Regions from separate parts of the Nocardioides sp. ChNu-99 genome, predicted to be linked through region 1. Evidence: predicted binding sites of a transcription regulator. Region 1 holds the regulator's gene; each other region holds the start of a gene.

Region 1 (2,178 bases):
GGCGCCGCCGGCGAGCACGGTACGGCGGGGCACGGACGGGAGGGCGAGCTGCTGCTCGACTCCAGCGTCGGTGCGGGTGGGGGATGAGGCCTCGGTCACACCTCATTGAACGACGAAAAACGGGCCAGGTCCCGCGAACGGTGATGTGAGCACCGTCCGGACGGCGGGAGTTCACCCGGAGGTCGACTGGGTGGGTGGGGCGGCGGGTGCGGGCGGCGGGTGCGGACGGCGGGTGCGGGTCAGAAGAAGGAGAGCACGTAGCTGCCGAGCAGCGCGACGATCACGAGGAGCGCCACGATGCGGGCCCAGGTGGGGATGGTGCTGGTGTGGTCGTCGGTCGCGGGCTGCGACGCCGGCACGTCGCGCAGCTCCGGCGGGTCGTCGAGGTCGCCGTCGTACGTCGCGCGGCCGAGCCCCGAGGGATGGTGACGCCGGGCCTCGAGTTCGCCGGAGCAGCGGTCGAACCAGGCGTCGACGGCGCGTGCGTCGTACACCTGCGAGCGGTGGACGAGGGCGAACGGCCGGGTGTCGAGGGGGCCGGGGTGGAAGCCGGTGCGGCGGCCGCGCTGCACGTCGTCGAGCAGCGTCGCGACGTGCCGGTCGACCGCGGCGATGTCGTAGCCGTCGGCGGCCTCCAGCACGGGGAAGCGGGGCGCGTCAGCCGACATGGCACCTCCTCGGAGCGGGTCCCCGCAAGGGTACGGCGCACCCCGCCCGACCGGGGCATCGACCGCGGGTGGGACGGCCGGTGCCCGGGCGGGCGCGGGTGCAGGTGGCTCAGAGGCGGCGCAGGACCGCGGTGACCTTGCCGAGGATGGTGGCGTGGGTGCCGTCGATCGGGTCGTACGCCGGGTTGTGCGGCAGCAGCCAGACCTGGCCGTTCTTGCGCTGGAAGGTCTTCACGGTGGCCTCGCCGTCGATCATGGCCGCGACGATCTCGCCGTTCTCGGCGTTGGGCTGCTGGCGAACCACGACGTAGTCGCCGTCGCAGATCGCGGCGTCGACCATCGAGTCGCCGGAGACCTCGAGCAGGTAGAGGGTGCCGTCGCCGACGAGCTGCTGCGGAAGGGGGAAGACCTCCTCCACGCGCTGCTCGGCCAGGATCGGGCCGCCGGCGGCGATGCGCCCGACGACCGGCACGTACGTCGCGGCCGGCTGGGCGTCGCCGATGCCGGTCTCGTCGAGGACGGCGTCGAGGTCGGGGTCGGTGACGGAGGAGACGGCGGCGCGCTCGGGGGAGCCGGGGGTGACGACCTGGATGGCCCGCGGCCGGTTCGGGTCGCGGCGCAGGTAGCCCTTCTCCTCCAACGCCTTGAGCTGGTGGGCGACCGAGGAGGAGCTGGTGAGGCCGACCTGCTCGCCGATCTCGCGCATGCTCGGCGGGTAGCCCTGGTCGTCGAGCGCCTGCGTGATGACGGCGAGCACCTTGGCCTGGCGGGGGGTCAGGCGGGCCTGGCCGGCGGCGGGCTCGGGAAGGGCGGACAGGTCCTCGACCGTGGCGCCCGTCTCGTCGCTCTTGCTGCTGCTGGCCATCTCCGCCTTCTTCCCGCGCCGGGGCGCGCTCCGTCTGCCTGTTCGGTGGACCGGTTCCGTCGTGCGCCCGGGCCACCGTGCCGCTGCGTCGGGCATCGGGCCGGGCCCGGTCGACGCAGGTCACGCTAGTCGTTCGTGACCTCCGGCATCAAACATCTGTTCGAACCGGCGTGTCGGTCGGCGTGCGGGGAGGCTCGAAGAAATGTTCGACTGCACCCTTGATTGGTTCGAACACCTGCTCTACTGTCGAGCACGTGTTCGATCGAACGGATGATCGACAGTGGGTCTGGAGCGGTTGCGGATCAGAACTGTCGGTGGCCGTCGGTAGACATCAGCTCGTCCGACCCGACTCCTTCCCCTGGAGGTCATCATGAGCAGCACGTACGCCGTTCCCGCCGTCCGCACCCGTCGTCCGGCCGCGCCGCGCTCCGTCGCCGCGCAGTCCGCTCGTCGCAGCACCGTGCGGCTCACCCACCGGGGTCGTGTGGTCGTCGTCGCGCTCGCGCTCCTGGTGATGCTCGCGCTCGGCGTCGTGCTGGGCTCCGTCTCGTCCGCTACCGACGAGCCCGGCCCGACCGGCACGACCGAGACGGTGCGCGTCGGCGCTGGCGACACGCTGTGGGCCATCGCGTCGGAGCGGGCCGC
Region 2 (2,178 bases), on a different contig from region 1:
GATCGGTGACGACCCCGTCGTCCACCGGATGTTCTGGGACTCGGTGGTGGACGAGGCTCGGACCCGTCGTACCGGCTGAGTAGAAGAGGGACGCATGTCTGGCCACTCCAAGTGGGCGACCACGAAGCACAAGAAGGCCGCCATCGACGCCAAGCGCGGCAAGATGTTCGCCAAGCTGATCAAGAACGTCGAGGTCGCGGCCCGCATGGGCGGCGGTGACCCCGGGGGCAACCCGACGCTGTACGACGCCATCCAGAAGGCGAAGAAGAGCTCGGTCCCGAACGACAACATCGACCGCGCCGTCAAGCGCGGCTCGGGCGCGGAGACCGGCGGCGCCGACTACCAGACGATCATGTACGAGGGCTACGGGCCGGCGGGCGTCGCGATGCTCATCGAGTGCCTCACGGACAACAAGAACCGCGCGGCCATGGAGGTCCGCACCGCGATGACCCGCAACGGCGGCTCGCTCGCCGACCCGGGCTCGGTCTCCTTCCTGTTCCACCGCAAGGGCGTCGTCGTGGTGCCCGCGGCGCAGGACGCGCGCACGGTGGACGAGGACGACGTGCTCGAGGCCACCCTCGAGGCCGGCGCCGACGCCGTGGAGGACATCGGCGAGGCGTTCGAGGTCGTCTCCGAGGCCACCGACCTCGTCGCCGTCCGCACCGCGCTGCAGGCGGCGGGCATCGACTACGACTCCGCCGAGGCCGAGTTCCGCCCCGACCTCAAGGTCGAGCTCGACAAGGACGCCGCCGGCAAGATGCTGCGCCTCGTCGACGTGCTCGAGGACCTCGACGACGTGCAGAACATCTACGCGAACTTCGACATCTCCGACGACGTCATGGCGGAGCTCGAGGACGCCTGACGGCGGAGGCACGAGGGCGGCACGAGGGCGGCACGGCGGCACGGCGGCGCGTCGTACCGCCCACGGCCCGCGAGCGGGCTACGGTGGCGCGCTAGAACACACGTTCGACACCACCACCTCGCGTCGGGAGGACCACGGATGCGCGTGCTCGGGATCGACCCCGGCCTGACCCGTTGCGGCATGGGTGTCGTCGAGGGCAGCGTCGGCCGTCCCCTGACCCTCGTCGACGTCAACGTGCTCCGCACCGCGGCCACCGAGGCCGTGCCGGTCCGGCTCGTGACGATCGAGAAGGGTGTCGAGGCCTGGATCGAGGAGCACCGCCCCGACGTCGTGGCGATCGAGCGGGTCTTCGCGCGCTCCGACGTCAGCACGGTGATGGGCACCGCCCAGGCCAGCGGCATCGCCATGGTCGTGGCCGCACGCCGAGGCATCCCGGTCGCGCTGCACACCCCGAGCGAGGTCAAGGCCGCCGTGTCCGGCAGCGGCCGCGCCACCAAGGCCCAGGTGGGGGCCATGATCACCCGGATCCTGCGGCTCTCCGAGATGCCGAAGCCTGCCGACGCCGCCGACGCGCTGGCCCTCGCCGTGACCCACATCTGGCGCGGCGGGGCGCAGGACCGCCTGGAGGCCGCGGTGGCCGGCGCTCGGGCGACGTCACGCGTCGCCGGCACGCCCCGGGGCGCCAGCGGCACGCCCAGCACGTCCGGCACGACCAGCACCACCGCACCGAACCGGTACGCCGCGGCCGTCGCCGCCCACGGGAGGAAGAGATGATCGCGTTCGTCCGAGGCGAGGTCGCCACGGTCGGCCTGACCAGCGCCGTCCTGGAGGTCGGCGGTGTCGGTGTCGAGCTGCTGTGCGCACCCGCGACGCTCGCCACGCTGCGCCGCGGCGAGCGCGCCACGCTCGCGTCGAGCCTCGTCGTGCGGGAGGACTCGCTGACCCTGTTCGGTTTCGTCGACGACGACGAGAAGCAGGTCTTCGAGCTGGTGCAGACCGCGTCGGGGGTCGGGCCCAAGCTGGCCCAGGCCATGCTCGCGGTGCTGCGGCCCGACGACCTGCGCCGCGCGGTCGCCGACGAGGACGTCAAGACGCTCACGCGGGTCCCCGGCATCGGGCAGAAGGGCGCGCAGCGCATCATCCTCGAGCTGAAGGACCGCATCGGCGCCCCCGGCACCGTCGTCGCCCCGGGCCAGCCGGTCGTGGCGCCGGGCGACGCGTGGCGCGCGCCGGTGCACAGCGGTCTCGTCGGGCTGGGGTGGTCGGCGAAGGAGGCCGACCGCGCCGTCGACGCGGTCGCGCCCGAGGCGGGCGAC
Region 3 (2,178 bases), on a different contig from region 1:
CCTACTCCTCGTGAAGGGGGCCCTGCGTGGCCGGCAAGCGGGTACGACGCGTGCGCGCCACCGTGCTGCGCCTGCCCGAGGCGACCGGGCCGGGAGCGCCGGGCGGCTCGGGCGGGCCGGGAGGTACGGCCGTGCTGGCCCGCCGTACCCGCGAGGAGCACCTGGCGGTCGAGGAACCGCTGGAGGTGCGCGTCGCGGGCGCGCCGTACGCCGTCACCATGCGCACCCCCGGCGACGACTTCGACCTCGTCGCCGGGTTCCTGGTCGGCGACGGCGTGCTGCGCGCGCCGACCGACCTGGTGGAGCTGCGCTACTGCGCGGGCGTGGGCCCCGACGGGCTGCAGACCTACAACGTGGTGGACGCCGCCGTGTCCCCCGTCGCGGCCGCCGTCGCCGCGACCCGCGGGCGGCGGGTGGAGGGCACCAGCGCCTGCGGCGTCTGCGGGCTGGAGTCGATCGACGCGGTCGCCACCACCTCGAGCCACGACCTGGGCGACGACCCCACCGTCGTCGACGCGTCCGTGCTGGCCGCCCTGCCCGACGGCCTGCGGGAGCAGCAGGGCGACTTCGAGCGCACCGGCGGGGTGCACGCCGCCGGCCTGTTCACCGCCGCCGGCGACCGGCTCGTCGTGCGGGAGGACGTCGGACGCCACAACGCCGTCGACAAGGTGGTCGGCTGGGCGCACCGCGAGCAGCGCCTCCCCCTCCGCGGCACCGTGCTGCAGGTGAGCGGACGGGCGTCCTTCGAGCTGGCGCAGAAGGCGGTCATGGCCGGCATCCCCGTCCTCGCCGCCGTCGGCGCGCCCTCGTCGCTCGCCGTCGAGCTCGCCCAGCGCACCGGCCTGACCGTCGTGGGGTTCTCCCGCGGCGATCGCCTCACCGTGTACGCCGGCGGCGACCGCGTCGGCGGGTGACGGGGGGCGGTCCGGGGTCGGGGGCGGTCCTCGGTCCGGTGGTCGAGGTGGCTCCGGTCGGTGGTTGAGGTGGCCGCCCCAGCGGCCCTCGAAACCACGGGGTTCGACGCGGCTGTGCCCTTCCCGGTGGTTGTGGCGGCCGCGCTCGACCCGGTGGTTGAGGTGGCCGCCCCAGCGGCCGAACCGGTGGTTGAGGCGGCCGCCCCAGCGGCCCTCGAAACCACCTCGAGAACGGTCGCCGGCCGAGGGGCTCTGGCGACGCTCAGACTCCTAGATCTTCTTTCCCCAGCCCCCGCTCTCGGACCCGGAACTGTCGGTGGTCGCCCCTAGCGTTGTCCGTATGAACCACCCGAGCACCGCCGTCGTCGAGGCCCCTCCGGCCATCGACTCGACGGCGCTGCTCGCAGCCGCCCGAGCCGCTGCAGCGGCTCAGCGCGCGGCGGAGGTGGCGGCGTTCGTCGCGGTCGCGGACTGGGCCGACGCCCACACCGACGGCACCGTGGGCGACCCGATCGGCCCGCTCGGGCTCTGGTCGGAAGACCCCACCTCGGTCCCCGGCGGGGATCGGTTCCTCGAGCTCGGCGGTCCGGGCGCGCCGCTGGTCTCAGAGTTCTGCTTGTACGAGATCTCCGCAGCCCTCGGCCGCTCCGTCGCCTCCGGCCGACCGCTCGTCGGTGACGCGATCGAGCTGCGCCACCGCCTCCCCCGCCTCTGGGACCGTGTCCTCGCCGGGGCCGACCCCCTGACGCAGAAGCAGGCGCTGCCAGTGTGGCGCGCGAGGAAGATCGCCGCCCTCACCCGCACCCTCACCCCCGAGGCCGCGGACTTCGTCGACCGCAACCTCGCCCCCCTCGCGCACCGCGCCACGATGCCGACCGTCGAGCGCCTCGTCGCCGAAGCGGTAGCCCGGTTCGACCCCGAGAACGCCGAGCTGGACCGGGCGGACGCCGACGCGGGTCGGTACTTCGCGATCGAGACGACCCCCGCCGACAGCGCGTCGCCGTGGACCGGAGTTGTCGCCGTGCACGGATCCCTCGACGTCGCCGACGCCCTCGACCTGAACAACGCCGTGCAGCGAGTGGCGGCCGACCTCGCCGCCGCCGGATGGGACGCCGACCTCGACGTCCGCCGCTCCATGGCGGTGGGCGAGCTCGCCCGGCGACAGACCGCGCTCGACCTGGACGGCGCCGACCCAGACCGGGACACGCCGGTCGGCTCGACCCGGACACCTGCGCGGCAGGTCGTGCTCTACGTCCACCTCAGC
Region 4 (2,178 bases), on a different contig from region 1:
TGTCGACCTGCATGGTGACCACGACCGTCGCCCCGGCACCAGCAGCGTCCGGGAGGTTGGCGTCGCGCATCCGCTCGATGAGCTCGACGAACGCCTGGCCGCGCCGCTCCCGCGCGGGCCGAGCGTCGACCGTGTCGACGGTGCCGTCGTCGGCGCCGTCGAGGGCCCCAGTGCGGAGGTGGCTTCGCCGGGGTGAGGCGATTGCATCGAGCATCTTCGCGAACATCGCCCCGTGCATCTCCGGCACCGTGAACCGGCCGTGGACACAGCCCTGACCGTCCTCGCGCATCGTCAACCGCACCTTCGCGGCGGCTTCCCGTTCCTCCTGGGCGAGCAGTTCCGCCTCACGGGCCTCCCCGACAGCGGGGGCGACGACGTCGAGGATCCGGCGGCCCAGCACCCGCAGGGCCTTGGCGTCGTGCTCACGGGCGAACCCGACCAGCGTCCGCTCGGCCTCCGTTCGAACATCCACGTCGAGGTCGTCGCCGAGGTCGTCCAGCGCCCGCACGATCACTTCAGTCTGGCCGGGCGAGACCGCACCGAGCGCGCCCGCGGCGGCGAGGGCGTCGTACCGCTCGTCCACCGCAATTGCGGTGCGGACGCGGCGGTGGGCCTCCGCCCGGGTCACTTGGGTGGCGTTCGCAAACCAGACTGCGGTCGACGGAGCGCCCGTGGCGTCCTCGACGCGCACCTCGGTGGCGTGGGTCAACAACCGCGACTGCAGCGCGGCAAGACGGTGCGCAGCCCGCTCGAGCTCGACCACTGCGGCACCCGTCTCGATGGGGCCGAGCGTCAGCAGACCCAGGTCGAAGCCGTCGTCGAGGTCGGCGTGCAGACGCGCAGCGACCCCGGCGAGCGGGTGCAGCGCGGTCTCGGTCATGGACCCATCACAACAGCGACCACCGACATTCCCGACCGGATCGGGAGTTGTCCACAGGAGGAGTTTCCGCAGGTCAGCCTCTGCTTGTGCCAGCTCCGGCACGCCTCGGACGTGGTTTCGAGGGCCGCTAGCGCGGCCACCTCAACCACCAGCGGGCGCGGCCACCTCAACCACCAGCGGGCGCGGCCACCTCGACCACCGGCCCCGCCCCCGCCGCTACGACCGCCAGGTCGCCACGACGTACCCGGGGTCGGCCTCCGGCAGCGGCTCGCGCGCCCACCCACCCCACCGCTCCCCTGCCCGCAGGCCGGCGGCGGCCATGGCCGCGTCGACGGACGCCAGCGGCGTCGCGGGGCAGCCGGCCGGGAGGTGGGCGGCGTCGAGCCCGAACCCGGCCACGAGCACCCCGTCGGGGGCCACGTGCTGCGCCAGCGCAGCGCAGGCGCCGTCCAGCGTGCCCGGCTCGAGCAGGGGCAGCACGTTGCCGGCGAGCACCACGGCGTCGAACACGACGCCGAGGTCGAGGGTGGCCAGGTCGGCCACCCGCCAGTCGTGCTCCGGCGCCTCGGCGCGCGCCACCTCGACCATCGCGGCGTCGACGTCGCAGCCGACGACGTCGTACCCGTCGGCGGCGAGCCGCACCGTCAGGCGACCGGTGCCGCACCCCGCGTCGAGCACGCGCGCGGGCCCCGGCACGAGCGCGCGCACCAGGGCGGCCTCGCCGTGCACGTCGCCGCCGTCGCGCTCGATCGCCCGGAACCGCTCGGCGTAGGCCCGGGCGTAGTCGTCACCGGCCTGCGCGCGGGCCACGCGCTGCCACAGGGTCGGGTCGGCGCCGCTCACTTGCTGGCGGACGTCCAGTTCATGCCCCACCCGTAGGCCTTGTCGAGCTCGGGCTGCCACCCCGCGACGTACTGCACCTCGCGGCGCACGCCGAGCGAGCCGCCCTCGTTCGTCAGCAGCGCGATGGCGCAGAACCGCTTGTCCGCGGCCGGCTCGTCGAGACGCACCTCGATGGGGGCGGCGCCGCCCGCCGGGTACAGCGTCACGACGCCGTCGGCCGCCGCCCAGTTCGGGGCACCCTCGTAGATGTAGGCGAACACCAGGACGCGGCGGATCTGGTCGAGCCGGTCGAGGTTGACCACCAGGTTCTCGCCCCCGGTGCTCGTGCCGCTCCGGTCGTCGCCGTCGAGCAGCACGTACGGCGGCTGGTGCAGGTTGCCGAACGCGTTGCCGAGCGCCTGCACGACGCCCTTGCTGCCGTCCGTGGTCTCCCACAGGCAGCCGAGGTCGAGGTC

The links. The regulator LexA, encoded in region 1, represses DNA repair genes until DNA is damaged. The targets are predictions, from matches to a motif close to TCGAACANNTGTTCGA.
Region 2: ruvC (crossover junction endodeoxyribonuclease RuvC) is a predicted target of LexA. The motif match lies at 955-970, and genes of this name have one in related genera.
Region 3: KK617_RS05190 (HNH endonuclease signature motif containing protein) is a predicted target of LexA. The motif match lies at 1,093-1,108, and genes of this name have one in related genera.
Region 4: KK617_RS12890 (HNH endonuclease signature motif containing protein) is a predicted target of LexA. The motif match lies at 986-1,001, and genes of this name have one in related genera.

The regions. Positions count from the first base shown of each region.
Region 1 covers NZ_JAHWBL010000004.1:103,768-105,945, forward strand. The annotation lists gene KK617_RS02935 (alkaline phosphatase D family protein) at 1-99, opposite strand, end outside; gene KK617_RS02940 (hypothetical protein) at 240-668, opposite strand; gene lexA (transcriptional repressor LexA) at 778-1,533, opposite strand; gene KK617_RS02950 (LysM peptidoglycan-binding domain-containing protein) at 1,904-2,178, shown strand, end outside.
Region 2 covers NZ_JAHWBL010000007.1:40,543-42,720, forward strand. The annotation lists gene pdxT (pyridoxal 5'-phosphate synthase glutaminase subunit PdxT) at 1-79, shown strand, start outside; gene KK617_RS04225 (YebC/PmpR family DNA-binding transcriptional regulator) at 95-862, shown strand; gene ruvC (crossover junction endodeoxyribonuclease RuvC) at 1,001-1,636, shown strand; gene ruvA (Holliday junction branch migration protein RuvA) at 1,633-2,178, shown strand, end outside.
Region 3 covers NZ_JAHWBL010000009.1:46,883-49,060, forward strand. The annotation lists gene fdhD (formate dehydrogenase accessory sulfurtransferase FdhD) at 27-914, shown strand; gene KK617_RS05190 (HNH endonuclease signature motif containing protein) at 1,255-2,178, shown strand, end outside.
Region 4 covers NZ_JAHWBL010000038.1:3,823-6,000, reverse strand. The annotation lists gene KK617_RS12890 (HNH endonuclease signature motif containing protein) at 1-880, opposite strand, end outside; gene KK617_RS12885 (class I SAM-dependent methyltransferase) at 1,097-1,753, opposite strand; gene KK617_RS12880 (hypothetical protein) at 1,720-2,178, opposite strand, start outside.